DNA from 4 places in the Streptomyces sp. NPDC058231 genome. Region 2 is predicted to be linked to each of the others. Evidence: riboswitches for the same ligand, from Rfam matches in the RefSeq annotation. Region 2 holds a riboswitch; each other region holds the start of a gene.
The links. Region 2 has a riboswitch for cobalamin ahead of ACFVXE_RS34950 (ribonucleoside-diphosphate reductase subunit alpha). Riboswitches for the same ligand answer to the same signal wherever they lie in the genome.
Positions count from the first base shown of each region.

Region 1: linked by a shared signal. The riboswitch ahead of ACFVXE_RS27295 (ABC transporter substrate-binding protein) and the one ahead of ACFVXE_RS34950 (ribonucleoside-diphosphate reductase subunit alpha) in region 2 are both predicted to bind cobalamin.
Region 3: linked by a shared signal. The riboswitch ahead of metE (5-methyltetrahydropteroyltriglutamate--homocysteine S-methyltransferase) and the one ahead of ACFVXE_RS34950 (ribonucleoside-diphosphate reductase subunit alpha) in region 2 are both predicted to bind cobalamin.
Region 4: linked by a shared signal. The riboswitch ahead of ACFVXE_RS12515 (hypothetical protein) and the one ahead of ACFVXE_RS34950 (ribonucleoside-diphosphate reductase subunit alpha) in region 2 are both predicted to bind cobalamin.

Region 1 covers NZ_JBHVWN010000049.1:34,102-41,383, reverse strand. Annotated here, with positions in the region: gene ACFVXE_RS27300 (FecCD family ABC transporter permease) at 1-478, opposite strand, end outside; gene ACFVXE_RS27295 (ABC transporter substrate-binding protein) at 526-1,566, opposite strand; cobalamin riboswitch at 1,629-1,819, opposite strand; gene ACFVXE_RS27290 (helix-turn-helix domain-containing protein) at 1,785-2,285, opposite strand; gene ACFVXE_RS27285 (protein kinase family protein) at 2,550-3,647, opposite strand; gene ACFVXE_RS27280 (hypothetical protein) at 3,759-3,959, shown strand; gene ACFVXE_RS27275 (beta-ketoacyl-[acyl-carrier-protein] synthase family protein) at 4,008-5,231, opposite strand; gene ACFVXE_RS27270 (acyl carrier protein) at 5,228-5,506, opposite strand; gene ACFVXE_RS27265 (hypothetical protein) at 5,594-5,764, opposite strand; gene ACFVXE_RS27260 (acyl-CoA dehydrogenase) at 5,761-7,282, opposite strand, start outside.
Region 2 covers NZ_JBHVWN010000089.1:17,935-25,216, forward strand. Annotated here, with positions in the region: gene ACFVXE_RS34930 (extracellular solute-binding protein) at 12-1,295, opposite strand; gene ACFVXE_RS34935 (GntR family transcriptional regulator) at 1,600-2,370, shown strand; gene ACFVXE_RS34940 (DUF3311 domain-containing protein) at 2,575-2,829, shown strand; gene mctP (monocarboxylate uptake permease MctP) at 2,826-4,487, shown strand; cobalamin riboswitch at 4,791-4,929, shown strand; gene ACFVXE_RS34950 (ribonucleoside-diphosphate reductase subunit alpha) at 5,072-7,282, shown strand, end outside.
Region 3 covers NZ_JBHVWN010000004.1:88,893-96,174, reverse strand. Annotated here, with positions in the region: gene ACFVXE_RS04280 (ABC transporter ATP-binding protein) at 1-738, shown strand, start outside; gene ACFVXE_RS04275 (NtaA/DmoA family FMN-dependent monooxygenase) at 767-2,107, shown strand; gene ACFVXE_RS04270 (hypothetical protein) at 2,118-2,456, shown strand; gene ACFVXE_RS04265 (LLM class flavin-dependent oxidoreductase) at 2,453-3,505, shown strand; gene ACFVXE_RS04260 (alpha/beta hydrolase) at 3,507-4,274, shown strand; gene ssuE (NADPH-dependent FMN reductase) at 4,439-4,996, shown strand; cobalamin riboswitch at 5,658-5,875, shown strand; gene metE (5-methyltetrahydropteroyltriglutamate--homocysteine S-methyltransferase) at 5,990-7,282, shown strand, end outside.
Region 4 covers NZ_JBHVWN010000013.1:103,991-111,272, reverse strand. Annotated here, with positions in the region: gene ACFVXE_RS12530 (ABC transporter ATP-binding protein) at 1-1,357, opposite strand, end outside; gene ACFVXE_RS12525 (energy-coupling factor transporter transmembrane protein EcfT) at 1,354-2,514, opposite strand; gene ACFVXE_RS12520 (SCO2322 family protein) at 2,511-3,191, opposite strand; gene ACFVXE_RS12515 (hypothetical protein) at 3,188-4,453, opposite strand; cobalamin riboswitch at 4,561-4,692, opposite strand; gene ACFVXE_RS12510 (PHB depolymerase family esterase) at 4,868-6,340, opposite strand; gene ACFVXE_RS12505 (hypothetical protein) at 6,371-6,625, shown strand; gene ACFVXE_RS12500 (3-hydroxybutyrate dehydrogenase) at 6,657-7,282, shown strand, end outside.

The sequences.
Region 1 (7,282 bases), on a different contig from region 2:
GGTCCGCCGTGCCGCCGAGGGTGTGGCTGAGCAGGAGCACGAGCGCGAACGAGCAGAGCGCCCCGGCGAACGCGCCGGTCGAGAGGGACAGCGCTCCCCCGCCGACCCCCAGCACGACGACCAGCACCGCACCCGTCGACGCACCGGAGGAGACACCGAGCACGAACGGGTCGGCGAGCGGGTTGCGGAGCAGGGACTGCATGACCGTTCCGCACACCGCGAGCCCTGCGCCGCAGACGGCGGCGAGCAGCGTACGGGGCATGCGCAGGTTCCAGATGATGCCGTCCCGGATCGGGGTGAGCCGCGATTCACCCATGCCGAGGTGGGCGGCGACCGCGGACCAGACGTCGGCGACGGATATCCGGGCCGGGCCGATGGTGACGGCGACGGCGACGGACAGCACCAACAGCGCGACGCCCGCGCCCCACAGGGCAGCACCGCGCACCCCCCGTCCGCCGATGACGCCGCGCACGTGGATTGCGGGTGCCTTCACCGTGCGTACCGCGGTGGGCCGTTCGGTGTCCGTCACCCGGCGAGCCCGAACGACCGCAGCCCGGCGGCGACCTGCTCCAGGCCCTCGACCGTCCTGATGGACGGGTTCATGGCCTGTCCGCTGAGCAGCACGTACCGCTTGTGCCGGACGGCGTCCATGTTCTTCGTCACGGGGTCGGACTCCAGGAACTCGATCTTCTTGGCGGCGCTCTCTGCGGTCTGGGCCTTGCGCGTCAGGTCGCCTATGACCAGAACGTCGGGGTTGCGGTCGGCGACGGTCTCCCAGTTGATCTGCGGCCATTCCTCGTGGGTGTCGTCGAAGGCGTTCTTCGCGCCGAGTTCCCTGGTGATGATGCCGGGTGCCCCGCAGCAGCCTGCCAGGTAGGGGGACTTGGAGTCCGAGAACCAGTAGAGGAGTGAGGTTCCGGAGGCGTTCACGCCGTCCGTCGCCTCATTCACCCGCCCCCGCAGCTGTGCGACGAGCCTGTCCCCGCGCTCGGGGACGCCGAACACCTGGGCAAGTTCGTGTACTTCACGGTAGACGCTGTCCATGGTCAGTGCCTCGGTCCGCGCTCCGTCGCCACCGCCGCTGTTGTCCTTGCCGGTGCAGTCGGCGGGCGACACGTAGGTCGGGACGCCGAGTTCCTCGAACTGTTCGCGCGGAGCGACGCCGCCCTTGGCGAGGGTGGACTCGAACGACGCGCTGACGAAGTCGGGTTCCTGGTCGAGGACCTTCTCCGACGAGGGCCGGTTCTCCGAGATCCGCGCCACCTTCGCGTTGGCCTTCTCCAGCCCCTTCATCACCGGGTCGGTCCAGGTGGCGGTCGCAGCCAGCCGGCCGGCGAGGCCGAGGGAGAGCAGGATCTCCGTCGACCCCTGGTCGACGGAGACGGCGTGGTGCGGAGCGGCTTCGACGGTGACGGTGGGGCCGCAGTTCCTGAGCGTCACCGGATAGCCTGCGCCCCCGGCGGGCTCGGCCCCGGATCTGTCGGTGCCGCCGCCGCAGGCGGTCAGCAGGAGAAGCGCCACCGAGAGCAGGGCAGCGGTGCGGGCGGGGCTGGCTATGGACGGCACGGAGTCCCTCTGCGTCTCAGGGCCCATGCGCGGGGCCCGGTGTACGGAGTACTGCCGCCCGGCACCGGGCGGCAGTTGCCAGCAGGTCTTCGGACTCGGGTTCCTTCGGACGGGACGCCTTCCCGGGGCATCCGTGGATGCGTCCCAGTGGCCGTGGCCCCGTCCGTCCCCCTCACCGCTGCGCGTCAGTTCCGGATTCGCACCGGATTCCCTGACCCCTACGTGGAGTTTGACTGGCTTCGGCAAGCTATCACGCGGCTCCGCGTGCCCCGGTGGCGGTGCGGTCGCCGGTGCGGGTACGGCCGCAGTGCCCCGGCCGGGCTAAGTCCGGCCGGAGCCCGAAGTCCTTCGGGGCTGATCATGTTGCCGGTGCGGCCGGCATACAGGTCCATGATGCGGGCGGCCTTGGGCCGGAACTTCGGATCGCGGATGAAGATCCAGGACCGGTACTGCCAGGGCTTGAGTGTGTCGTCGCGCAGCCAGCGGCGGACGGTGGAGGCGGAGATCGAGTCGGCGATGCGGCGGACGACGACCTCACGTGCCAGTTCCGGGCACGACCAGCGCGACAGCGGGGTGCCGGTCTCGGCGGGCAGTTGGCAGGCCAGGGCCTTGACCTCGGCGACCTGCACCGGGGTGAAGCGTCGTGGACGGCTGCAGCGCCTGCGGTCGGCCAGGGCAGCCAGGCCGCCGTCGGCGAAGCGGACCCGCCAGGTGCGCACGTGGCCAGGTGCGCTCCCGTTTCGCGGGCGATCGCTGCGTTGCCCCGCCCCCGGGCAGCCTGCAGCACGATCTGCGCCCGCAGGCGGTCACGGTGCGGGGTCCTGTGGCCGTAGGCCGCTTTCTTGAGCCGGTGCCGTTCGGCGGCGGTCACGACGATCGGGCGCGCAGTGGCTACGGGCAAGGCAGGCAGGCCGTTCAGCAGAAGCGGATCAGGGCACCCGGAGCCTCCCGCATCCAGCCCGGCTGTTGGCCGCCCAGGTCCATCAGATGATGAACAAGCTGTCCGGCCCGCCGATCCGGCGGATCGCCTCCAGGGGATACGGGGTCTGCCTGCTCTCAAAACGGAACTCGCGGTAGTAGTCCGTCATCACTGCGGCGATCGGGGCGTGGCGGGTGAGGATCGCCGCGACCTGCGACGGGATTCCCGTCGGAGGTTCCCCTCGGGCGCAGGCGTGCACGAACGCGCTGCGCTCGTCCCGCTCGTACCCGTACAGGGCAGTGACGAGCCACTGCACAAGGTGGGTGACGGTGTAGCAGCGGTCATAGGTCTGGTGTTCGGCGAAGAAGTCGGCCTCCTCCTTCGACAGGTCGAACCGGGAGGAGATCGCGAGGCCGTAGTCCGTGAAGAACAGACGCTTGCCGTCGGTGAGGATGTTCTGGAAATGGCCATCGAAATGCAGGAGCCCGCGGGCGTTCATGAAAGAGGTTCCGGCCTCAAGTTCCTTCGCCACCATGGTGCATGCCTGCTCGGCCGTCTCATCGTCGGCTTTGACCTGAATGTCCAGCCAGTCGTGCAGGTTCTGCGGGATGTACTCCAGGAACAGTGCGACGCTCGCCGAGGAGTCCCGCAGCGCCTCGATCCGGTGGCGCACCTGCGGTTTGCCTCCCCAGTAGGCGACAGCCTTCTCCACGTCGGCCAGTTGCTCGGGCAGCGCCTGCCCGGGGTGCGGCAGCACCCGCCAGTGGTACATCAGGGGAAAGCCCTCATGGTCTTGTGCGAGCACCCAGTTCGTCGTCATGGTGTGCACGGCCAACTCCCGCCAGGCCCCCCATCCCGGGCTTCCGGGAACCCCGAGGCCGGGATGGCAGAAGGTTGGAAGCTCGAAGAGGTTCGCCGTGGATTGGACGTTCTCCAGCTGCCTTTCCAGATCGGTCAGCGGCAGCCGCTTAACGAAGACCGGGGTTCCGCCGACCTCCAGCAGCGCTGAGGTCCCGCCGATGCCAGAACCCATCGGCGTAGCCGTATCCACAAGGTCGCGCAGTTCGCGATCACTGCACAGCGCCAGCGATGTGGAGACGGCACTGTAGGCCGCCAAACGCGCACCACGCGACGCGTCGAAGCTCTCGACGGCTACCTCCACCAGGGCACCAACCTCTCTGAAATACCTGGGCCCGTCCAAAGGGCGCGCACACGCGACACATAGCCCTGCGGTTCGCCCCTGGCACGGGCGAAGGGAATCCAGGACCCGTTTGTGAACGCGGATCCGAACACCCATTTGGCCGCACTGTACGTGAAGATCGACAACAAGGTCGGGCGAACACGATGCCCCGGCAGACCGCCACTGCTCAGCGACTCGGATCTGGTCTGTCTCGCCGTGGTCGAGCTCCATCCGCACCGTCTTCGACGCCCGGACCGCGAACACACCCTCCAGGCCCAGGAGGCAACCCCCTAAGGACTTCCGGACCCCGCTCCTTCCCCCACCCTCCGATTGCCCGCCGGGCTAAGGACTCCGCAGGGCGACCACGGCGTTGTGGCCACCGAACCCGAACGAGTGGCTGACGGCCCGCCGGACAGGCAGTCTGAGGGGCTGTTTGGTGACGCATTCGATGTCGAACCCCGGCGCAGGGGCGTCCAGGTTGGCGATCGGCGGTACGACACCGTGCTGGAGCGTGAGGACCGTCAGCCCCGCCTCGATGGCACCGGCCGCCCCCATACAGTGACCCAGTACCCCCTTGGGGGCGGTGACGGGCGGCCGGTGCGGATAGACCCGGCCGATGAGGGCTGCCTCGGTGGCATCGTTGAGCAGCGTCGACGTGCCGTGCGCGTTGACGTGTTCGACGTCCTCGGCCCGCCAGCCCGCGTCCCGCAGCGCGGCCTCGACCGCTGCCCGGGCGACGGTGCCGGACGGGAGCGGGCTGGTCGGATGGTGGGCGTCGGTGGTGGCGCCCGCTCCGGCGAGCAGAGCCCTCGGCGCCGCGCCCCGGGCCTCGGCGTCGTCGGCCCGTTCCAGCACCATCACGGCGGCGCCCTCGCCCATCACCAGCCCGGCGCGGTCGGCCGCGAACGGCCGGCACAGCAGGGCCGGGTCGCCGTCACCGCGGGCCGCGGCGCCGGACCGGGCGAATCCGGTCATGGCGACCGGGAAGACGATCGACTCGGTGGCTCCGGCGATCGCGAGATCGCACTGCCCGGTGACCAGGAGGTCGCGGGCCGTGGACAGTGCGGTGACGCCGGACGAACAGGCGGTGCACGGCGCCAGGCTGGGACCGGTGGCCCCCATCTCGATGGCGATCTCCGCCGCGGGCATGTTCGGAATGGTGAGGAGAATGCCCGACGGCGAGGTGGCCTCCGGCCCCCGACGGTCCAGCGCGACCGCCTGTTCGGTCAGCCTCGCGGACCCTCCGCTGCTGGTGCCGATGACCACGGCGACCCGGCTGCCGTCCCAGACGGCGGGGTCGAGTCCGGCGTCCGCGACGGCTTCCCGTGCGGCGAGGACGGCCAGCTTGACGTACTTCCCCATCCGGTACGCCGTGCGGCCGCCGACCGCTTCGTCCAGGTCGATGCCCGACACCGTACAGGCGAAGTCGATCTCGCAGCCCCGGAGCGAGGGGACCGTTCGGGCCTGTGAGACCCCGGTGCAGACCCCGGCCCAGGTGGTTGCGGTGTCGTTGCCGGCCGGGGTGATCATCCCCAGGCCGGTGATGGCGACGGCGGGCCTGTTCATCGGGGGCTGCTCGTCGCTGCCTCGCCGCTCGCCGGAACCTCGGCGACGGCCGCCGCGCCGATGAACTCCGTGATGTCCGCCAGGGTGGCGTTCCTGTACAGCTGATCGGGGTCGGCGTGGATGCCCAGCGTCTCCTTGATGATGGCGGCGAATTCGGCGACGGCGAGGGAGTCCATCTCCAGGCTGTCCATCGTGGAATCCGGCAGGATCTCGGCGGCGGGCACTTTGAAGGTGTGCGCGAGGACCTCGGTGATCCTGGGATGAATGGCGGTCACGATCTTCCTCTTCCCTGTGGCGTACGGGTGCGCGGGACCGGGAATGCACCGTCCCGACGCCGGAGTAACTGGCTGCCGATCGTCCGGTTACGCCTGGCGTCGAACCGATTCACCAGCGCGCACCGACGGCTGCGTACACCGGGCGAGGAGGGCTGCCGTGCCCCAGTACGCCAGCAGAACGGCCCGCACACCGAGGACCTCGGCCGTCTTCCGCACCTGGCGCATCAGCCCGGCCCCGCGGTCCTCCCGGGCGCTCACCGGGCCGCCTCGGCTGCCGCTCCGGTCTGCCAGGGGGCGCCCGGGTCGTCGTAGGCATCGGCGTAGTCCGGCCGCGCGATCGGCCAGTCGGCGAGCACTTCCTCCGGCAGCGCGAAGGACTCGACCAGAGCGGGCAGATGCCCGGCGACCCCGGTGACGAGCTGTTCGACGGACTCGGGCAGGGCCCGGACCTGCGTAGGGGTCAGGGAACCGGTGGCGAGCAGATCGCCGCTGTTGCGGTCCACCCACCGGAGGGCGAACAGCCGCTCCAGTTCGGCCAGCCGCTCGCGGGCCGGCCCCTCGGGGAGAGCGGCGACCGCTTCCGCGTACGCCTCGGCCGCCAGCCGGTGGGCGTGGGCCTCCACGCCGCGCAGAGCCGGCCCGGACGCGGCGTTCCACCGCCCCAGCGCATCACCTTGCGGTGCCCCGCTCATCCGGTTTCCGGCCCGGGCGAACCAGATGTCCTCCACCTGCCTGTGCAGCCGCCCGAGGAATCGGGGGTCGGTGAGATCTCCGGGGGCCGCACCGGGAACACCGCCGCCCGCGACCGGTGCGGCGGCGAAGAGCATTTCGGCGGCCGCTTTGGCGTGGATGGCGAGGTTGTCGCCCTCTGCGGTGACCACCGCTTCGGCGCCGGCGAGCAGTTCGGCCATGCCGTTGTTCTCCAGCAGCGCCTGTGCACCGCACCGTTCACGGCATTCGACGACAACGTCGCGGGCCCGCCAGGTGATCCAGCCCTTGGCGACGGCGACCAGCCGTTCCGTCTCCGCCCGCCCGCCCTCCGTGCCGCCCGCGAGCTGCGCCTCCCAGCGGTCGAGCGCCCTGCGGTGCAGCAGACTCATCGCGAACACGGTGGCCATGGCTTCGGCGAGCGGACCGTGGTGGCTGCGGTGGGCGATGACCGGCACCCGCTGCGCGGCACGGGGCCCGGAGATGTAGCGGTGGCCGCCGTAGCGGACGGCGACGGCGAGTGCCGTGCGCGCGGATCCGACCGCACCGGCGCTCATGGAGAGCTTGCCGACCGTTACGCGCCCGATCGAAGTGAGGAGGCGGCGCCTGCGGTTGGGCAGCGCACTGCTGAACTCCCCGTCGTCGCCGATGCGTCCGTGCGCGCCGCCGAGCAGGGCGTCGCGCTCCACGAAGACCTGGTCGAACGAGGTCAGACAGTGGTCGACCGGGCTGCCCAGGCGCACCGGGAGCCGACGGACCCGCACCCCGGGGAGCGGCCGTACCTCATCGGTGAGCGGCACCAGGAAGAGGAAGACGCCGTGGTCGGCGTCGTCGGCCAGCAGGCGCGCCGCGACCAGTCCGGTCTTGGGGCCGCCGGCCGGACTGGTGTTGGGCATGAACTTCTGTGCCCCGGAGTGCGGGGTGTGCAGGACGAATCCGTCCCGCCCCCGGTGGTAGGTGGCCGTGGTCTCGACGGCCGCCGCGTCGTTGCCGTGTGCCACCTCCGTGCAGAGGAAGGTGCCGATGCGCCGCAACTCCAGGAATTCCGACAGATCACGGCGGCTGTCG
Region 2 (7,282 bases):
GGCGCGTGCGGTCAGCTCGTCTGCGAGAGACGCTTGTTGATCTCCGCCTCGGCCGCCTTGGCGGCGTCGGCCGGGGACTTGCCGTTCAGAACCGCGGTCATGTAGCTCTTGATCGGGTTCGGCGCGTTCTCGACGGCGGCCCACTCGGGGATGAGCGGGGTGGTGCCACCGGCGGCGGCGGCCGGGGCGGCGGCCTCGGCGGCGCCGTTGCCGGTCAGGTTGGAGTTGAGCGACTCCTTGTTCGGGATGACGCCGTTCTCCTTGGCCAGCTGGCCCTCGAACTGGTCGGACAGGGCGAGCTTCAGGAACTCCTTGGCGAGGTCCTGCTTCTTGCTGCCCGCGGCGACCGCGAAGTTCGAGCCACCGAGGAAGACGCCCTCGGGCTTGTCGGCGGTCTCACCCGGGATGGTGAAGTAGCCGATGTCGCCCTCGATCTTCTTGTTGGCGGCGATGGCCGTACCGGCCTCCCAGCCCATGCCGATGAAGGCACCGACGTTGCCCTTGGCGAAGACCTCGGCCTGCTGCGGGGTGGCCTCGTCCTTGTCCTTGGGGGCCTTGGAGTAGGCCTGGTACTTCTTGTAGAGCTCCATGGCCGCGGTGACCTTGGGGTCCGAGAGGTTGGAGACGTACTTGTCGCCTTCCTTCTTCACGAGGTCCGCGCCCTGGCCGATGGTCAGGCCGTCGAAGAAGTACCAGTTCTGGCCGGGCATGTAGAGCGGCTCGGCCTTGCCCTTCTTCTTGATGGCGTCGAGGTCCTTGAAGAACTCGTCCCGCGTCTTCGGGGTGTCCTTGATGCCGGCGTCGGCCCAGACCTTCTTGTTGTAGATGACGACGCGGTTGGCGAAGTACCACGGGGCGGCGTACTGCTTGCCGTCGAAGACCGAGGACTGGTTGAGGGCCTCGACCCAGTCGCCGCCGATCTCGGACTTGAGGTCACTCAGGTCGGAGAGGCCGCCGGTGGCCGCGTACGCCGGGGTCTGGGTGTTGCCGACCTCGAGGACGTCCGGCGGGGTCGACTCGGAGAGGGCCGTCGTGATCTTCTGCTGAATGCCGTCCCACTTCTGGGTCTGGAACTTCAGGGTGGCGCCGGTCTTCTTCTTGAAGGCGGCGGTCAGGTCCTTGGTCCAGCCGGGAGGCGTCGAGCCGTCCATGGCCCAGACGGTCAGCGTCTGACCCTTGTAGCTGTCGGGGCCGGTCTTCTTGCTGCTGCTGTCGGTCTTGTCGTCCGAGCCACAGGCAGTGGCACCGGCCAACAGAGCCACGACGCCAATGGCCGCGATGAGTCCGCGCTTCACGACACCCTCCTCAGGGATGCAAGAGATTCCCCCCACCACCCGAGAACGCCGTCCGTCGCACAATTGCATGCGACGGGTACTGCCCGTGGGGCTGGGACCTGGTCTTTAATGGTTTAGACCAGTACCCGGAGCTTGGCCTAGACCTTTAGGGGTGTCAAGGGTGTATAAGAAGTGCACTCGCGTCCGTTATAGGACCGACACCTGAGGGAGGGCGACGAGCCGTGACCGGACCGTGCCACCATGTGAGCCGCTACGGACGGAGGAGCCGGTGACGGCAGGAACGCAACAGTCGGGGAGGAGGGCCATGGCCGCCAACGGGGGCAGCACGGAGAACGGAACGGCCGCGGGCGCCGGCGTTCGCACCGCGCGCGTGCCGAAGTACTACCGGCTCAAGCGCCACCTCCTCGACATGACGGACACCATGCCGCCCGGCACCCCGGTGCCGCCGGAGCGGACCCTGGCCGCCGAGTTCGACACCTCGCGCACCACCGTCCGCCAGGCGCTCCAGGAACTGGTCGTCGAAGGCCGGCTGGAACGCATCCAGGGCAAGGGCACGTTCGTCGCCAAGCCGAAGGTCTCCCAGGCCCTGCAGCTGACCTCGTACACCGAGGACATGCGCGCCCAGGGGCTGGAGCCGACCTCCCAGCTGCTCGACATCGGGTACGTCACGGCCGACCAGAGCCTCGCCGGGCTGCTCGACATCACCGCCGGCGGCCGGGTGCTGCGGATCGAGCGGCTCCGGCTGGCCAGCGGCGAACCGATGGCCATCGAGACCACCCACCTCTCGGCCAAGCGCTTCCCCGCGCTGCGCCGGTCGCTCGTGAAGTACACCTCTCTCTATACGGCGTTGGCCGAGGTGTACGACGTGCGGCTGGCCGAGGCCGAGGAGACCATCGAGACCTCGCTCGCCACCCCGCGCGAAGCCGGCCTGCTCGGCACGGACGTGGGCCTGCCGATGCTCATGCTGTCCCGCCACTCCCTGGACGGCCACGGCGAACCGGTCGAATGGGTGCGCTCGGTGTACCGCGGCGACCGGTACAAGTTCGTGGCCCGGCTGAAGCGGCCGACCGACTGACTCCACCCGGACCGGCTCCCGACCGAATCGCTCTCCCATACCGGACAGAGCGTCAGGAGTCGGCCCCGGGGCGGCGGCCCTCCGTGTGAATCCGTCACACCGTTGCACGACCGCAATGCGGACAGGGGGTGACGGTGGCCGGAACCCTCGCCTAGATTTCCTGCGCATTACAACAGGTGGTCAGCGAGGGGACGGAGTCACCACATGCCAGACGAAACAGATACGAAACCGCCGGCGATCACGCCCGCGAGAGCGGTGATCGCCCTCTGCCTCGTCGCGCCGTTCGTGGCCATGCTCTGGGTGAGCTCGTACGCAAAGGTCGACCCCGCCTTCATAGGCATTCCGTTCTTCTACTGGTACCAGATGGCCTGGGTGCTGATCTCCACCGCTCTCACGATGACCGCGTACAAGCTGTGGCAGCGTGACCAGCGCGCCCGCAAGGGGGGTGCGTCGGCATGAAGGACGGCGTGAACGGCGTCGCACTCGGCGTCTTCATCTTCTTCTTCCTGGCCGTCACGGTCATCGGCTTCATGGCGGCGCGCTGGCGCAAGGCCGATAACGAGGCCAGCCTCGACGAATGGGGCCTGGGCGGACGGTCGTTCGGTACCTGGGTCACCTGGTTCCTGCTCGGCGGCGACCTCTACACCGCGTACACCTTCGTCGCCGTCCCCGCCGCGATCTACGCGGCAGGAGCGGCCGGGTTCTTCGCGGTCCCGTACACCATCCTCGTGTACCCGCTGATCTTCACCTTCCTGCCGCGGCTGTGGTCGGTCTCGCACAAGCACGGCTACGTCACCACCTCGGACTTCGTCCGCGGGCGCTTCGGCTCCAAGGGTCTGTCGCTGGCGGTCGCCGTCACCGGCATCCTCGCCACGATGCCGTACATCGCCCTCCAGCTCGTCGGCATCCAGGCGGTGCTGGACGTGATGGGCGTCGGCGGCGGCGAGAACACCAACTGGTTCGTCAAGGACCTGCCGCTGCTGATCGCGTTCGCGGTGCTCGCCGCGTACACGTACTCCTCCGGCCTGCGGGCGCCCGCTCTGATCGCGTTCGTCAAGGACGGGCTGATCTACCTCGTCATCGCCGTGGCGATCATCTACATCCCGATCAAGCTGGGCGGCTTCGACGACATCTTCCACGCGGCGAGCGTGAAGTTCTCCGCCGTCAACGAAGCGGCCCACAAACCCGTCGCGGGACTCGCCCCGGGGTCCTCGGGAACCTGGGGGTACGCCACGCTGGCCATCGGCTCGGCGCTCGCGCTCTTCATGTACCCCCACTCGATCACGGCGACGCTCTCCGGGCGCAGCCGTGAGGTGATCCGGCGCAACACCACGATCCTGCCGTTGTACTCGCTGATGCTGGGCCTGCTGGCGCTGCTCGGTTTCATGGCCATCGCCGCCGGGGTCAAGGTGGACAACGGGCAGCTGGCGATCCCGCAGCTGTTCGAGAACATGTTCCCCGACTGGTTCGCGGGAGTGGCGTTCGCCGCCATCGGAATCGGCGCGCTGGTGCCCGCCGCGATCATGTCGATCGCCGCGGCGAACCTCTTCACCCGGAACATCTACAAGGACTTCCTGAAGCCCGACGCGACCCCCGCCCAGGAGACGAAGGTCTCCAAGCTGGTGTCGCTGCTGGTGAAGGTCGGCGCGCTCGCCTTCGTCCTCACCATGGACAAGACGGTCGCGATCAACTTCCAGCTGCTCGGCGGGATCTGGATCCTGCAGACGTTCCCGGCGCTGGTCGGCGGCCTGTTCACCCGGTGGTTCCACCGCTGGGCGCTGCTCGCGGGCTGGGCGGTCGGCATGGTGTACGGGACGCTCGCCGCTTACGGGGTCGCGAGCCCGACCCAGGCGCACTTCGGCGGATCCTCGAAGGACATCCCCGGAATAGGCGAGATCGGCTACATCGGCCTGACGGCGTTCGTGCTGAACGCGGTCGTGACGGTGGTCCTGACGTTCGTCCTGAACGCGGTGAAGGCCCCTGTGGGCATCGACGAGACCTCACCGGCCGACTACACCGCCGACGTCGGCGACCGCGATGTCCTGGTGAAGCTCCCGCCCGCCACGGTGGGCGCACCCGGCGGAGCCCCCAGCGACGCCCCCAGCGGCGCTGTCTGACGGCCGCATCCGCCACGGGTGGTTTCCGGGCCGCCACGTCCCCCTCGGGGAGGCGTGGCGGCCCGTTCCGTTTCCCCACGGCCGGACCCGCGGCCGTCCCCGCCCGCTGCGGCACACGTCCGCGCACGGACCTGTCGATCAGACCCGTCGGCGACGGCCGGCGCCCACCGGATCTATCATCGGCTCGGCTCCGCAGGCTCACCGGAACACGACCGGCATCCCGTTCCGGGCCTCTCGCTGCTCCTATACGGCCTGAGCCACTGAACCGACTCGACACAACATGTGGGGGCTGCCTCATCGGACGGCCCCCACATGTATGCTCGTGCTCGCTGTCGCCGCAGGGAAATCCGGTGCGAATCCGGAACTGTCCCGCAACGGTGTATTCGGTGCGCATATGCGCACCCTGCTAGTCCGAGGACCTGCCGACAGCGCGTCCGGCTCGACCGATCCGGACGCCCAGACGTCCGGGCCTCGCGGATGGGCCGGTGGACGCCGCACACAGTGCTGCCCTCCTTCTGCCGGGCATGCCCGCGCGCGGCTGCCCCGCTCCCGCCGGCCCAGAGCCGAGCGAGGGAGAGCACCACGTGACCATCGCGCCAGCCGATCCGGCTTCAGCCACCGAGTCCGCGGAAACCACGAACGACGGACCCGGGACCGCCCTGCTGCGAACCCTGACCGACCTCACCGTCGATCTGCCCGACACCGACCCCGGCCGTGTCGCCGCCGCCGCGCTGCGCGGCCGCAACGCGGCGTCGGACGAGGCGGAGCTGCGCTCGCTGGCCACCGAGGCAGCCGCGGGCCTGATCGCCGAGGACCCCGCGTACTCCCGGCTCGCCGCCCGTCTCCTCACCCGCACCATCGCGGACGAGGCGGCAGGCCAGGGCGCGGTGTCCTTCTCCGCCTCGGTCGCCACCGGCCACCGCGAGGGTCTGATCGCGGACCGGACCGCCGGGTTCGTCGCGCTCCACGCCGCACGGCTCGACGCGCTGGTCGAGCAGTCGCTCGCCGACGGCGCCGACGACCGGTTCGGCTACTTCGGGCTGCGGACGCTGCACAGCCGCTATCTGCTCCGCCACCCGCTCACCCGTCAGGTCATCGAGACGCCGCAGCACTTCATGCTGCGTGTCGCCGCCGGTCTCGCCGAGGACGACTCGGTGCGCGCACTGGACGAGGTCGCCTCGCTGTACGGGCTGATGAGCCGGCTCGACTACCTGCCGTCCTCACCGACCCTGTTCAACTCCGGAACCCGGCACCCGCAGATGTCCTCCTGCTACCTGCTGGACTCGCCGCTGGACGAGCTCGACTCGATCTACGACCGCTACCACCAGGTGGCGCGGCTCTCCAAGCACGCCGGCGGCATCGGCCTCTCGTACTCCCGGATCCGTGCCCGCGGTTCGCTGATCCGCGGCACCAACGGGCACTCCAACGGCATCGTGCCGTTCCTGAAGACGCTCGACGCCTCGGTCGCCGCGGTGAACCAGGGCGGCCGCCGCAAGGGCGCCGCCGCCGTCTACCTGGAGACGTGGCACGCGGACATCGAGGAGTTCCTGGAACTGCGCGACAACACGGGTGAGGACCAGCGGCGTACGCACAACCTCAACCTGGCGCACTGGATCCCGGACGAGTTCATGCGCCGGGTCGACGCGGACGGCGACTGGTCGCTGTTCTCGCCCGCCGACGTCCCCGAGCTGGTCGACCTGTGGGGCGACGAGTTCGACACCGCCTACCGGGCCGCCGAGGCCGCGGGCCTGGCCCGGAAGTCGATGCCCGCGCGCGAGCTGTACGGCCGCATGATGCGGACGCTCGCACAGACCGGCCAGGGCTGGATGACGTTCAAGGACGCCTCCAACCGGACCGCGAACCAGACCGCCGAGCCGGGCCGCGTCGTCCACTCGTCGAACCTGTGCACCGAGATCCTCGAAGTGACGGACGACGGCGAGACGGCCGTCTGCAACCTCGGTTCGGTCAACCTGGGCTCGTTCGTCGTGGACGGCGGCATCGACTGGGCGCGGCTGGACGCCACCGTCCGTACCGCCGTCACCTTCCTCGACCGGGTCGTCGACATCAACTTCTACCCGACCGAGCAGGCCGGCCGGTCCAATGCCCGCTGGCGGCCCGTGGGGCTGGGCGCGATGGGGCTCCAGGACGTCTTCTTCCAGCTGCGGCTGCCGTTCGACTCCCCCGCGGCCCGCGCGCTCTCCACCAAGATCTCCGAGCGGATCATGCTCGCCGCGTACGAGGCGTCCTGCGACCTCGCCGAGCGGTCCGGTCCGCTGCCCGCCTGGTCGCAGACGCGCGCCGCCCGTGGTGTGCTCCACCCCGACCACTACGACACCGAGCCGGCCTGGCCGGAGCGCTGGGCCGCGCTGCGGGCCCGGATCGCGAAGACCGGTATGCGCAACTCGCTGCTGCTGGCCATCGCGCCGACCGCCACGATCGCCTCGATCGCCGGGGTGTACGAGTGCATCGAGCCGCAGGTCTCCAACCTGTTCAAGCGCGAGACGCTCAGCGGCGAGTTCCTCCAGGTCAACGGCTATCTGGTGGACGAGCTGAAGAAGCTCGGCGTGTGGGACGCGCGCACCCGCGAGGCGCTGCGCGAGGCGAGCGGCTCGGTGCAGGGATTCGCCTGGATCCCCGAGGACGTGCGCGCGCTGTACCGCACGGCGTGGGAGATCCCGCAGCGCGGACTGATCGACATGGCCGCGGCGCGTACGCCGTACCTCGACCAGAGCCAGTCGCTGAACCTGTTCCTGGAGACGCCGACGATCGGCAAGCTCTCCTCGATGTACGCGTAC
Region 3 (7,282 bases), on a different contig from region 2:
CTGAGTGTCGCGTCCGGCGAGACGCTCGGCCTCATCGGTGAGACCGGCTCGGGCAAGTCCACCCTGGCCCGTGCCGTGCTCGGCCTGGTACGCGCCTCGTCGGGCTCGATCGTCATCGGCGGGGAGGACGTCAGCGCGTACGGCCACAGGCAGTGGCGGAACCTGCGCCGCCGTGGTGTCGTCCAGTACGTCTTCCAGGACCCGCTGCGCAGCCTCGACCCGGACCTCACCGTCGAGGACTCCCTGACCGAGCCGCTGCTCGTCCAGGGCGTCCCCCGCAAGGAGGCGAGCGAGCGGGCCCGGTCCTTCCTCTCCCGGGTACGCCTGGACGAGGATCTGCTCGACCGGCTCCCCGGGGAGCTGTCCGGTGGTCAGCGCCAGCGGGTCGCGGTGGCCCGTGCCCTGGTGACCGAACCCGAACTGGTCATCCTCGACGAGCCGGTCAGCGCCCTGGACTCCGCCAACCGTGTCCAGATCCTGGAAATCCTCAAGGAACTGCGCGCCGACGGCACGGCCCTCGTCTTCATCTCCCACGACCTCGGCTCGGTCGCCGGGATCGCCGACCGCATCGCCGTGCTGTACCGCGGCGAGCTGGCCGAGGCAGGCACCGCTCGCGAGGTCATCACCCACCCGCGACACCCCTACACGCGGCTGCTCGTCAGCTCCGCACCCACCTTGAAGGGTGCTTCGGCCAAACGTGCCGAGCGCGAAACGCTGCGCGCCGCACTGCACGCCTGAGCCCACCACCGACAGGAAGAGAACCGACATGCCCCGCACGATTCACCTTGCCCTGCACCCGTACGGCGTCGGCGGCCCCGGCCAGCACGGCCTGTGGAAGGACTCACGCGTCGCGAAGAACTCCAGCATCGACATCAACTACTACATCCAGCAGGCCCAGGCCGCCGAACACGCCCTCTTCGACGCGCTGATCATCGTGGACAGCCAATTCATCAACGCCACCTACCCGTCGCACTATCTCAACCGGCTGGAGCCGCTCACCCTGTTGTCCGCGGTCGCCACCCACACCAGGCACATAGGTCTGGTCGGCACCGCCAGCTCGACGTACAACTCGCCCTTCAACCTCGCCCGCCGGTTCGCCTCGCTCGATCACATCAGCGGCGGCCGTGCCGGCTGGAACGTCGTCACCAGTTTCGACACCGGCACCTCCCGGAACTACGGGCTCGACGAGCACCTCGACTACGCCACCCGCTACGGCCGCGCCCTGGAGTCCGTCCAGGTCGCCCGTGGCCTGTGGGACTCCTACGAGGACGACGCCTTCCCGGCGGACGTCGAACGCAACATCTTCCTCGACCCCGCCAAACTGCACGCCCTCGACCACGAGGGCGAGCACTTCAAGGTCGCCGGACCTCTCAACATCTCCCGCTCGCCACAGGGCCAGCCGGTGATCTTCCAGGCGGGGGTCTCCGCGGAGGGCCGTGACCTCGCGGCGCAGGTCGCCGAAGGCATCTACGCGCCGGGCGGCTCACTGGAACAGGCACAGGAGTACTACGCCGACATCAAGACGCGCACGGCGTCGTACGGGCGTAACCCGGATCACATCAAGATCTTCATCCACGGCGGTCCGATCGTCGCCCCGACCGACGAGAAGGCCAGGCGTCGCGAGCGGGAGATCTTCGAGGAGGACAACGACCTCGACCGCAACCTCGGTCTGCTGGGCCGTTCGTTCGGCGCCTACGACTTCAGTGCGCACGATCTGGACGCGCCGTTCCCGGACGTCGCCCACCTCGCCGAAAAGGGCGGCCGGACAGCAGCGGCAAAGATCATCGAACGGGCCCGGACCGAAGACTTGACGCTTCGTCAGGTAGCGGAGTCGGCGAACCAGTTCCGCCGGTCGCCGTTCGTGGGCGACCCGGTGACCGTCGCGGACACGATCGAGAAGTGGTTCGAGGCGGGCACGTTCGACGGCATCAACCTCGCCTTCCGCACCGACGACGAGCTGGAGCTCTTCGTCGACGGTGTGGTCCCGCTCCTGCAGAAGCGCGGACTGTTCCGTACCGAGTACGAGGCCGACACCCTGCGGGGCAATCTCGGCCTGCCGGTCCCCGTCAACCGCCACACCAGCGAGCGCCGGCTCGCGAACGGCTGAGGGCCCGGACATGACCGGACTGACGGCAACGGGTGGACGCGATGTCCGTACCGACCGGTTTTCCGTCGCGGTCCCGCCCACAGCGGCGGACGCACCGATCGCCGGCTCGGGTCCGGTCGGCCTCGCGGCGACGATCGAGCCGGCCGCCCGTATCCGCGAGACCCACGGCACCGACAACGTCCTGATACGTCCCGACCAGCACGTCGACCGGCGCGGTGCGCGGCGCCCTGAGCCGGGCGCCGCCACAGTCCTCGACCGAGTCCAGGGGCGCATCCCCGGCAGGGCGCCGGCGGACCGGCCCCGCATCGCCGGCGTGACGGCCCGACCTCGAAAGGCGACCGCCCCATGACCACCGGGACACCACGCTTCCGGCTCGGCTTCCTCACCCACGTCCAGGGCCGCGACGACGACCCGGCCCGGACCTACCACAACGCCCAGGAACTCTTCGTCGCCGCCGACGAACTCGGCTTCGACATCGGATGGGTCGCCCAGCACCACGTCCCGTTGGGCGGGGGCGGGCTGTCCTCACCGTGGACCTTCCTCGCCCACGCCGCGGCACGGACCACCCGGATCCGTCTCGGCACCGCAGTCACGGTCCTGCCCCTGGAGGACCCCGTTCGCCTGGCAGAGGACGTCGCCACCGTCGACACGCTCAGCGGCGGCCGTGTCGAGATCGGCGTGGGCAGCGGCTCCAGCGAGCTGGAGTACGCCGCGTTCGGCCTGGACGCCACCCGTAGACGCGAACTGACCAGCGCCCATCTCGACGTCCTGCGCGAGGCGCTGGCCGGTGAGGAGGTGCGTACGCCCGGCTTCCGCATACAGCCGGCGACCGGCGACTTCACCGGCCGGATCTGGCAGGGAGCGTTCAGCGGGCGGGGAGCGGCCTACGCCGCCGGAGGCGGCTCGAACCTGCTGCTCAACCGGGCCGCGTACGGATTCGACGCCCCGACCGACGAGGTCCAACGCCCATGGGCGGACGCGTACCTCGCCGCCTGGGAGCAGCCGCGACGCCCGCGTATCGGGCTGTCCCGGTTCGTGTTCCCGGCGAAGGACAGGCGCACGGCGCTCCGCCAGATCGGCGGCGACGTCCACCGGGCGGCACTGCGCATGGCGCAGAGCGGCGCATTCCCCGAAGGCGTGGACGCCGACGAGGCGCTACGACGTTTCCACAGTTTCTACGGCTCCCCCGAGGAGATCGTCGAGGCGCTTCGGCAGGAGAAGGTCCTGCCCGTCGCGACGGACCTGATCACCCAGTTCAACCCCGCCATCCCCGACCACGACGCCGCGATCCGCGCTCTCGAGCTCATCGCGACCGAGGTGGCGCCCGCCCTGGGCTGGAAGCCCACGCTCAAGCCCGGGTCCGCATTCGTGCCCGAGTCCGATTCCGCAGGAGTCTGAGATGACCGACTACACCGACCACCACGGCCCCGAGGGCCTGCGCACCCGGGGCACGATCATCGTGGTGCCCGGACGGGGGGAGACCCGGGCGACATATACCCGGCTCGGCAGACGGCTCGCCGCCGACGCCTATCGTGTCCGTGTCACCGACGCCCCGGACATCGACGCCGACGACGTCACCGCTTCCCTGATCCGCTTCGGCGCAGAACTCGCCGACGCCGTCGACGGCGCCGCGGCCGACGACGGTGTGGTCCGCCCCGTCGTCCTGGTCGGAGCGGACATTGGAGCCGTCGCGATCGCCGCGCTCCTCGGCCGAGCGCAGATCCCGGCGGCCCGGCAGCCGGATGCCGTCGTCCTCGCGGGGCTCCCCGGCCGAACCGCCACCGTGTCCGGCCCATGGGACCACGAACTCGACGTCCGCACCTCCTGTCCCGCCCACCGAGTGACGCTCGCCGACGACCCCCAGGTGCGGAGAGGGTCGCTCGACAACGCGGTTCCGGACGGGATCCTCGCGGCGGCGTACGAGAGTGACATCCGGGTACCAGCACTACTCCTGACCGGCGGCGCCGATCCGCTGGCGGACCGCGACGCGCTTGCCCGGGTGGCGAAGTCGTTGGCCTGTGCCCGGCTGTCGGTGGTCCGCGACGCTCATCACGATGTCCTGAACGACCTGCAGCACCGCTCGGTGGCCGCTGAGATCGTCACGTTCCTGGAGGCGCTGCGGACGGATCTGGTACCGGCGGTCTCGGTGGCAGCGAGCGCCTGGTGACCCCCGCGCGCTGCACGGCTCCCGCGCCCTTGCGTCGGTTGCCACGGTCCGTCGCGTCAGGTCGCCCACCGGCGCTGTGAGGCCCGAAGGAGGCACCGCCCAACTCCCCCTGTCCATCAGGCACTTATGAATCCGCTTGAAACCCGATCCCGGAAGGTCCACGCATGGCCACCATCCTGTCCGTCTCCGGAAGCCCCTCCGCCACCTCCCGTACAGCGCGACTCCTGTGCCACCTGGACGACCGGCTCCGGCAGCAGGGTCACGAGGTGACCTCGTTGGCGGTCCGCACCCTGCCCGCCGATGCGCTGCTCGGCGCCGACGTCCGGAACCCGGCCATCGCCCGTGCCGCGGCCCTGTTCGAGGAGGCGGAGGGCGTGGTGATCGGTACACCCGTCTACAAGGCCGCCTACTCGGGTCTGCTGAAGTCGCTGCTCGACCTGCTCCCGCAGTACGCCCTGGCCGGCAAGACGGTGCTGCCGCTGGCCACCGGCGGGAGCACGGCGCACGTCCTGGCCATCGACTACGCACTGCGCCCGGTGCTCAGCTCCATGGGTGCCGCGCACATCGTGCAAGGCTGGTTCACGCTCGACAAGGACATCACCGTCGGCGATGACGGCGCACCGACCTTCGCACCGGCGTCCGCCCACGCCCTGGCCCAGGTCACGGACGCCTTCTCCGCTGCACTGGGCGGCCGGCCGACGCTGATATCGGCCACCGCTTGAGCCCGCCGCCTGCGGGTCACGGCATCCCGGCCGCACTCCTTGGCCGTGTGGCACCTGAGGCCGGCAACTTCCTGTGCCGGAACAGTTTCGGCACAGGAGCTGTTGGCGCCGCCTTCGCATGTGATCACGATCTACGGCTGGAGTACTGGTACTCCAGCCGTAGATCGGCATTTGGGAGCGCGCGTGGCGGTGGTCGACCGCCCCTGCTGTCGCGCAGCGCCTTGAGGGCGGCGCGGACCGACCGTTGGGCCGCGTCCAGCAGGGAAGCGATCTACGGCTGGAGCAGCCCCACGTCGATGAGGGGGCACCTTCATCTCGGAAGGCCGGAGGCTCAGAAGGGCGGTTCGGTGCGGCCGCTGCGGACTCAGGGGCCTGCCTCCTGCAACGACTCCGCATCGCGCCCTCAGCCATTCGGACCACGAGTGGCGACGAACCGGTAAGACCTGTCGGCGCTGGTGGACAACGCATCTGTCTGCGCCTCCGAGGTGCACGCCGCTCCGGCCCGCTCCACTGAGCAGGACGCACCCGAGGAAACCACCTCCCAGGAAAGCCGTGCTCAGGTCGGCGTCACGCAGGTCCGCCACTCCCGGAAAGGCCTGGCGCATCTCACCTCGTCATCCGAATGATGGACGTGACCCGATGCTTCCCTGCTCGGCCCCGTAGGCTGCCGCGTGCAACTGGTTCGCCCCGTCCGCCAGACGGGATGCTTCGTAAGAGGGAACCCGGTGGGAATCCGGGACTGCCCCGCAGCGGTGAGTGGGAACGACCGCCGTCATACGCACTGGATCCGGTCGGATCTGGGAAGCGACGGTCAGTAGGAATCTGCCTCGGCAGATGTGCCCGCGAGTCCGAAGACCTGCCCGTTGCCCGTACGCGACCGATCGCGTACGGACATCCCGGTGACCTCGTGGGCGGGTCGGCGTACGTACCAGACGGAGAGACCGCACCGAACACGTGCGCGGGATCCGTCCGGTTCGTCATCCCTTCGCGTCCGTGTCCCGTCTCCGGGATCTCAAGGAGTCATCTCGCGAAGGAGATTTCCGTGACAACAAGACCGTGGCCGCGGCAGCACGCGCCACCGTGTACGGATACCCCCGCCAAGGCCCGAACCGGGAACTGAAGAAGGCCATCGAGGGTTACTGGAAGGGCCGTGTCACGGCCGACGCCCTGCGGGAAACGGCGGCCGACCTACGCCGGTCGAACTGGAAGCAACTGGCGGATGCCGGTGTCCACGAGGTACCCACCGGCGACTTCTCGTACTACGACCACGTTCTGGACACCAGCGTCATGGTCGGCGCAATCCCGCAGAGGCACCGCAAGGCCGTCGAATCCGACACGCTCGACGGGTACTTCGCGATGGCCCGCGGCACCCAGGACGTAGCTCCCCTTGAGATGACCAAGTGGTTCGACACCAATTACCACTACCTTGTCCCCGAGCTCGGTCCGGACACTGTCTTCGCCGCCGACTCCGCCAAGCAGGCCACCGAGCTGAAGGAAGCGCTGGCGCTCGGACACACGGCCCGGCCGGTGCTCGTCGGCCCTGTCACGTATCTCCTGCTGGCCAAGCCCGCCCCCGGGGTGGCGGCCGGCTTCGAACCACTCACCCTGCTCGACCGGTTGCTGCCGGTGTACGCAGAGGTACTCGCCGATCTGAGTGCCGCCGGCGCGGAGTGGGTGCAGCTCGACGAGCCCGCGTTGGTCCAGGACCGCTCCCCGGCCGAGCTGAACGCCGTCGCCCGCGCCTACCGTGAACTCGGCAGCCTGGCCGACCGCCCCAAGCTGCTCGTCGCCTCCTACTTCGACCGGCTCGGCGAGGCGCTCCCCGTCCTGGCGAAGGCCCCGGTCGAGGGCCTGGCAAGGGACTTCACCGGTGCCGGCGCCGCGAACCTCGAAGACCTCGCCGCCGTCGGCGGTCTGCCCGGCAAGCGGCTCGTCGCGGGGGTCGTCAGCGGCCGCAACATCTGGATCAACGACTACGAGCAGTCGCTGGCCACTCTTGCCACTCTCCTGGGGCTCGCCGACCGGGTCGATGTGGCCGCCTCCTGCTCCCTGCTGCACATCCCCCTGGACACGGCGCCGGAGCGGGACATCGACCCTCAGATCCTTCGCTGGCTCGCCTTCGCCAAGCAGAAGACCACCGAGGTCGTCACGCTGGCGAAGGGCCTGTCTCAGGGCACCGGCGCGGTCATCGCCGAGATCGCCGCCAACCGCGCCGACCTCGCCTCCCGCACGAATTCCCCGATCACCCACGTACCCGCGGTTCGGGCCAGGACCGCCACTGTCACC
Region 4 (7,282 bases), on a different contig from region 2:
CCTCGGAGAGATCGCGGGGGTGGGTGCGGTCGGACACGCCGGGCAGCAGCTCGCAGACCAGGGCCCGGCAGCTGCCCGCCGCGGCGCCCGCGTCGGCGTCGGCCGCCGCGCACTCCGCGGCGACCGTGTCCGCGTACAGCAGATCGCGCGGTTCCTGCGGTACCAGCCCGACCCGGCGCACCATGTCGCGGGGCTGTGTACGGTGCGGGGACCGGCCGCCGACCAGGACGGTGCCCGCCGTGGGCTCGACCGTGCCGACGAGGGCGGCGAGCAGCGTGGACTTGCCCGCGCCGTTGCGGCCCATCAGGGCCACGGTCTCGCCGGGCGCGACGGAGAGCGTCACCCGGCGCAGCGCCTCGACGCGACCGCGCCGCACCCCAAGGCCCTCCACCCGGGCGGTCGTTCCGCCCGCCGATTCCGGGTCCGGCTGCGGAGCGGGCCCGCGCCGGCGTCCGAACAGTCCACGCCGTACGGGGGCGGCCGGGGGCAGCGGCGCCGGGGCGGCGGCATCGGCCGGTGGGACCGGTGACGGCGGCGGAACCGACGCCAGCCGTTCCCGCAGCCCGGCGGCCCGGCGCCGGGCGTCGCGCACCGAGAGCGCCAGCGGCTCCCAGCCCGCCAGCCGGCCCAGTGCCACCACCGGCGGGCGGACCGGCGAGACGGCCATGACGTCCGCGGGTGCACCCATCACCGGTGCGGCGCCCGGCGAGGGCAGCAGCAGCACCTGGTCCGCGTACTGGACCACCCGTTCCAGCCGGTGCTCCGCCATCAGGACCGTCGTGCCCAGGTCGTGCACCAGGCGCTGGAGCACCGCGAGGACCTCTTCGGCCGCCGCCGGGTCCAGCGCGGACGTCGGCTCGTCGAGGACCAGCACCCTGGGGTGCGGGGTGAGCACCGAGCCGATCGCGACCCGTTGCTGCTGACCGCCGGAGAGCGTGGCGATCGGGCGGTCGCGCAGACCGGCGAGACCCAGCAGGTCGAGCGTCTCCTCGACCCGTCGCCGCATCACGCCGGGGGCGAGTCCCAGCGACTCCATGCCGTACGCCAGCTCGTCCTCGACGGTGTCGGTGACGAAATGGGAGAGCGGGTCCTGGCCCACCGTGCCGACCAGGTCGGCGAGTTCGCGTGGTTTGTGGGTGCGGGTGTCGCGGCCGTCGACCGTCACCCTGCCGCGCAGGGTGCCGCCCGTGAAGTGCGGCACGAGACCGGAGACGGCCCCCAGCAGCGTCGACTTGCCGACCCCTGACGGGCCGACGAGCAGCACCAACTCGCCTTCGGGGACGGTGAGATCGACCCCCGACAGGGTGGGGTGCGCCGCGCCCTCGTACCGCACCGAGACCTGCTCGAACCGGATCACTTGCCCTCCTCGGAGTTGACCGCGGGCGTCGCGTCCACCGACGGCGGGACGGGCGCCACCACCGCGGGCAGCAGCCCGATCAGCACCCCCGCCGCGGGCCACAGCGGGAATACCGGCGCGGCCAGTGGTACGACCCCGGGGTGCAACGCCTCCGGATCGACGACGCCCGCCCGGATCATCACCGCGGCGACCGCCGCACCCGACCCGGCCACCAGCCAGGCCCGCACACCCCACCGGTCCGGCCGGTACCGGGTACGCACCGAGCGGGCGCCGCCGAGCCGCAGCCCGGCCATCGCGGCCACCAGCCCGGCGAGCAGCAGCGGCAGACCGTACACCGCGCCCTGCGAGGCCAGCAGGGCGTAGGTTCCGGCGCACACACCCAGCAGCCCGCCGAGAGTGAGGACGTTCGTGGTGTGCCGCACGGCGGCCGGGACCTGCGCCGTACGCCCGTATCCGCGCGCGTCCATCGACGCCGCCACCGCAACCGACCGCTCCAGCGCGCCCTCCAGCACCGGCAGCCCGATCTGCAGTACGGCTCCGATCCCGCCGGTCCTACGGCCCCGCAGCCGGCGGGCGGTGCGCAGTCGCACCACATCGGCGACCATGTTCGGCGCGAACGTCATCGCGACGACGACGGCGACCCCGGCCTCGTACAGCGCGCCGGGCAGTGACTTCAGCAACCGGGCCGGGTTGGCGAGGGAGTTCGCGGCGCCGACACAGATCAGCAGCGTGGCCAGCCTTGCCCCGTCGTACAGCGCGAAGACCACCTGCTCGGCGGTGACCCGGCCGCCGATCCTGACGCCCTGCGCCCAGTCGGGCAGTGGGACCGCGGGCAGCGTGAACACCGTGTGCGTACCGGGGATCGGGGAGCCGAGGAAGACGGAGAACAGCAGCCGGACGGCGACGACGAACAACCCGATCCGGAGGAACGCCCCGTACGAACGGGCCCAAGGCGCATCCGTCCGGCGCGCCGCGACCACGTAACCGGCCACGCCCACCAGCAGCCCGAGCAGCAGGGGATTGCCGGTCCGGGACGCGGCGGTGGCCAGCCCGAGGGCCCACAGCCACCAGGCTCCGGCGGGCAGGGCGTTGCTGCGGGTCGCCTCGGGCGCGCGCAGGGAACGACGGAGCCGGGTCGCGCCGGAGGAGGCGGTCATCCGCGTCGGCGGCGGGCCTGCAGGACGGCGGCGACGCCGAGCAGCAGGACGGCGCCGACTCCGACGAGCACCCCGGTGGACGGGCCGCCGCGCCCGCCGCCGGTGGCGGCGCCTGCGGTGGGCGCGGCGGCGCCGGCGGTGGTGTGCCCGTTGCCGGAGACCTGCTCGCCGCAGCCCGCGGCGGGATAGCCGGAGATCGCGCAGAGCAGTGCGTCGCTGCTGTAGCGCAGCGGTTTGGCCACCGAGGCGAGTGCCTCGGCGGTGCTCGCGTCGGGGGCGACCCGCGCGCACGCGGTACGCAGCGCGGGCGGTGTCTCTCCGTCCGGGGCGTCCGCCGCCGTACCGGGGTCGATGACGAGCGCGATCCGCTTGCTGCCGTCCTTGGCGGGGGTGTCCGCGCAGATCGTCGCGAACCCGGGGGAGCGGCGCGGCTTCGCCGAATCCTGGGAGTCCTCGCTCACGGAGAACCGGAAGCCCTGCACCGTGCCGTCGTCGGGCCGGACCAGCGACGGGCCCTGGGTGGCGTACGCCCAGCCCGCCCCCTTGCCCTCCCAGAACGACCAGTAGCGGTAGCCGGCCGCGTGGGCGGTGCCCGCGCCGAGCACGGTCAGCACGGCGGCGAGCGCCAGCAGCGCGGCTGCCGCCCGCCCGCCGGACGCACTCCCCGCCCGGTTCACAGCTGCGGGGTCTTGCGGCGGCTGCTGATCAGGAAGCCGATGCCCGCGCCGGCGGCGAGACCGATGCCGACCAGCCACCACACCCCGAGACCGGCGTCGTCGCTGGTGCCGTCCTGCTCGGAGAAGTCGTCCGGGGACGCACTGGGGGTGACGACGGCGGCGGGCGCGGGGCCGCTCGCGTTCAGCTGACGGATCAGGTCGACGCCGCCGAAGTCGTGGACGTCGGCGCCGGTCGCGTGCGCGGCCAGGACCAGCTGGGCGTAGGCGGCCGGGCCGCTCGTCGCGGCCCAGTTCCCGGAGTTCTTCTTCAGCCAGCCGACCGCACCCGCAGTCCTGTCCTTGTGGCCCGCGGAGGCCAGGGCGACGACCGCGTCCGCGGTGTTGCCGAAGTCGGGCTGCGGGGTGGTGTCGTCGGCGCCCGGCATCGGGGGCAGGTTCAGGTGGCCGGTCTTGGCGAGGGCGCCCGCGAGGTAGGCGGCACCGTTGCGGGCGGCCTGCTCCGGCTTGAGGTCGTCGCTCTTCACACAGGCCGGGGCCTTGCCGTCGACCGTGGCGTTGTCCCCGACGGCCAGGCCCTTGCCCATCGAGCCGAGCACGGCGGCCGCGGTGGCGTCCGCGTTGGCGGCGAGCTTCCCGGCCTTGTCCGGCTGGTACGCGAAGGCGCCGCCGTCCTTGCCGCCACAGGGGATCGCCAGCTTGAGGAGTGCGTCGTACGGCGTCCTGCCGCCCGCGTTCGTGATGTCCCCGATCCGCTGGCCCTGCCGGGCCAGGGCGCCGATCACGACCGAGGTGGAGTTGGCGTCGCTGGGCGACCCCGCGCCGTAGCCCCAGCCGCCGTCCTCGTTCTGGACGGACTTCAGCCAGCGGACCCCGTTGTTGACGATGTCGCGGTGCCCGCCGACCTCCGCCAGCGCCTGGACCGCCGCGGCGGTGGCGTTGGTGTCCAGCATGGTCTTCGCGTCGCACGGCTTGGAGACGTCGGCGCGGTACGACGCGTAGGCGCCGTTGCCGCACTGCTGGGCGATCAGCCAGTCCACCGACTCGGTCGCGGGCACGATCCCCTCGATGCGCTGGGCGAGGAAGGCCAGCGACTGCCGCCAGACCCCGTCGTACGTGGGGTCCTTGGTGCCGTACAGCCCGGAGGGCAGCGCGACGGACGGGCTGGGGGAGGGCGACGGCGCCGCGACCGCGGCCGGGGCAGCGGCCGCACAGAGCACGGTGGCGGTGGCGGCGAGCGTTGCTGCGCTGCGGCGTACGGTCATTGCGGGCTGAGCCTCTCCTGTGGCGGAACCGGGCACAGGCACGCTCAGGCACCAGGCTCCGGCCCCGTATGCCTCGACGGTGCCGGCCACCGGCTCTCCGGTGACGCGAGCCGGTCACGACCGCGGACAGGGCAGTCCGACTTACCGCTCGAAGCGGCTCACGGTTGCGGGTCAGCGCCGGATTTGCACCGGCTTCCCCCTGAACGGGCATGATGACGACTCGCACACTCTACCGGGACGTAACCCGTTCGCCCCGGGCGGAGGGGCATCCGGGACAGCGACGTACGTCACCGTCCCGGAGCCGCCGGGACCACTTCCACGCCCTTGCCCCGGTCCGTCCCGGACCCGGGACCCGCGGACGCCTTCCTGTCACGAGGAGTGGTCGCCGGGCGGGCCGCGGACCCGGCCCGCCCGCTACGCCGTGCAGCCGGTGTCGGCGATCACGAAGTAGCCCGCCGGCGACTCCCTCAGGGTGTGGGTGACGAACACGTTGTACAGACCCATGTTCTGGTTCGAGCCGTTGGCGTACACGTAGCCGCCCGTCGTGTGCGCCCGCCCGGCCGCCACCTGGGCGTAGTTGGTCGCCGTGAAGCAGGCGCCGCCGCCCGTCCCGCCGGTCGTGGTCGCCGTCACCGCGGCCGAGACGGTACCGGTCGCCCCCGACGCGTCGACCGCCGCCACCGTGTAGCGGTACGCGGTCCCGGCGGTCAGCCCCGTGTCCGTGAACGCCGTCGAGGCGGGCCGCCCGACCTCGGTGCCGTTGCGGTAGACGGCGTACGAGGAGGCTCCCGTCACCGCGCCCCAGGAGAGCGAGGCGCTGCTGCCGGTGACGCCGGTGACCGTCGGACCCGAGGGGGCCGGCAGCGGGTTCCCGCCGCCGGGGGCGCCCTGGTCCAGTCCCCAGAAGACGCCGGTGTAGTACGTCGAGCAGATCGAGCTGAGGAAGTACGCGGCCGTGGAACCGCACTGACCGGTGCCCGAGCCGGGGGACACGGGCAGGCCGTGGCCCATGCCGGAGACGGAGTACGTCTCCACGGCGGGCTTGCCCGAGGAGTCGTTGTAGATGGTCCGGGTGGTGTTCCCGGGCAGCGTGTCGGTGCCGGCCGGGGTCTGGCCGATACCCCACACATCGGTCCACTGGTCACGCAGCGCGGTGGCGTTCGCGGGGTACACCGTGTAGTCGGACGCGCCCTGCCAGATGGCCACCCGGGGCCAGGGGCCGCTGTAGCCGGGATAGGAACCGCGGACCTTGTCGCCCCACTGGGCCGGGGTCAGCTTCTGCGGGCCCGTCTGGCAGCCCGAGGCGGCGGCCTGGCTGGTGGCGCACTGCGCGGGGAGGCCGGAGGCCACGGAACCACCCGCGAACACGTCCGGGTAGGCGGCCAGCAGGTCGGCGGTCATCCCGCCGCCCGCCGAGAGCCCGGTGACGTACACCCGGCGGCCGTCGGACCCGTACTGCTGCTTCGCGTGCTCCACCATCTGCACGATGGAGGCGGCCTCGCCCTTGCCCCGGCCGTCCTCGGCCGGATCGAACCAGCCGAAGCAGGAGAGGGAGTTGTTGGCGGACGTGGTCTGCGGGAAGACCACGGCGAACTTCCACAGGTCGGCGTATTTCGGCCAGCCCGAGTTGGTGTAGTAGTCGTCGGCCGTCTGCGTGCAGCCGTGCAGTGCGATCACCAGGGGCGCGTTCGCGGGCAGGCCGGCGGGGGCGTACTCGTACATCTGCAGATTGCCGGGGTTCGAGCCGAAACCGGTGACCTGTTGCAGGCCGGAGGCGGCGGTGGCGGGCTGGGCGGCGCCCACGGTGCTCAGCGTCGCCGCGACGACGCCGAGTACGGCCGTGGACGCGACGCGCCGGAGCAGGCGTCGCAGGATCGATGGGCGCACGGGGGGCCTCCCTGTTCGGAACGTGCGGGCGTGCGGACTGCTGCCGGAACCTACGAGCTGGGACCGCCCCGGCCCATGGGGCGGGCTGACACCCCTCGGGTCCTCATGTGTGCGGCGGCGCCCTTGCGCGGCAGGGCCCGCGCCCGGCGGCCGGTGACCGCCGCGGCGGCCGGGGGCGATCCGGCCGACGGCACCGGACCCGGCGCATCGGCGGCGCCGGTCGGCCGCACCATGTATGCCACCACCACGGTGACGTACGGCGGTGTGTGCACCGACCCCGTGTGACGTGGGCTTCGACCTCCTTACGGTGACGACCATGGAGACTCCCCAGAGCCCCGCACCCGGGCCCGCCGCGCTCGACGTCCCCCCGCCCGCAGACCGCTCCCTCGCCGGGCGCACCGCCCTGGTGACCGGGGCGGCGAGCGGTATCGGGCAGGCCTGTGCGCAGGCGCTCGCCGCCGCGGGCGCCCACGTGTACATCGTGGACAAGGCCGCCGACGCGGCGCAGCGGCTGGCGGAGCGGATCGGCGGCACGGCCCGGGTGGTCGATCTGTCCGACCCCGAGGCGGTGGACACCCTTCCCGCCGACGCGGACATCGTGGTCAACAACGCCGGACTGCAGCACATCGCCCCGGTGCACGAATTCCCGCCGGACCGCTTCGCGCTGATCCACCGCGTCATGGTGGAGGCACCGTTCCGCATCTTGCGCCGCACCCTCCCCGGCATGTACGAACGCGGCTGGGGGCGCGTCGTGAACATATCGTCCGTCCACGGGCTGCGCGCCAGCCCGTACAAATCGGCGTACGTGTCGGCCAAGCACGCACTGGAGGGACTCAGCAAGGTGGTCGCGCTCGAAGCAGCACCGCACGGAGTCACCAGCAACTGCGTCAACCCCGGCTATGTGCGCACGCCCCTGGTCGAGAACCAGATCGCCGCGCAGGC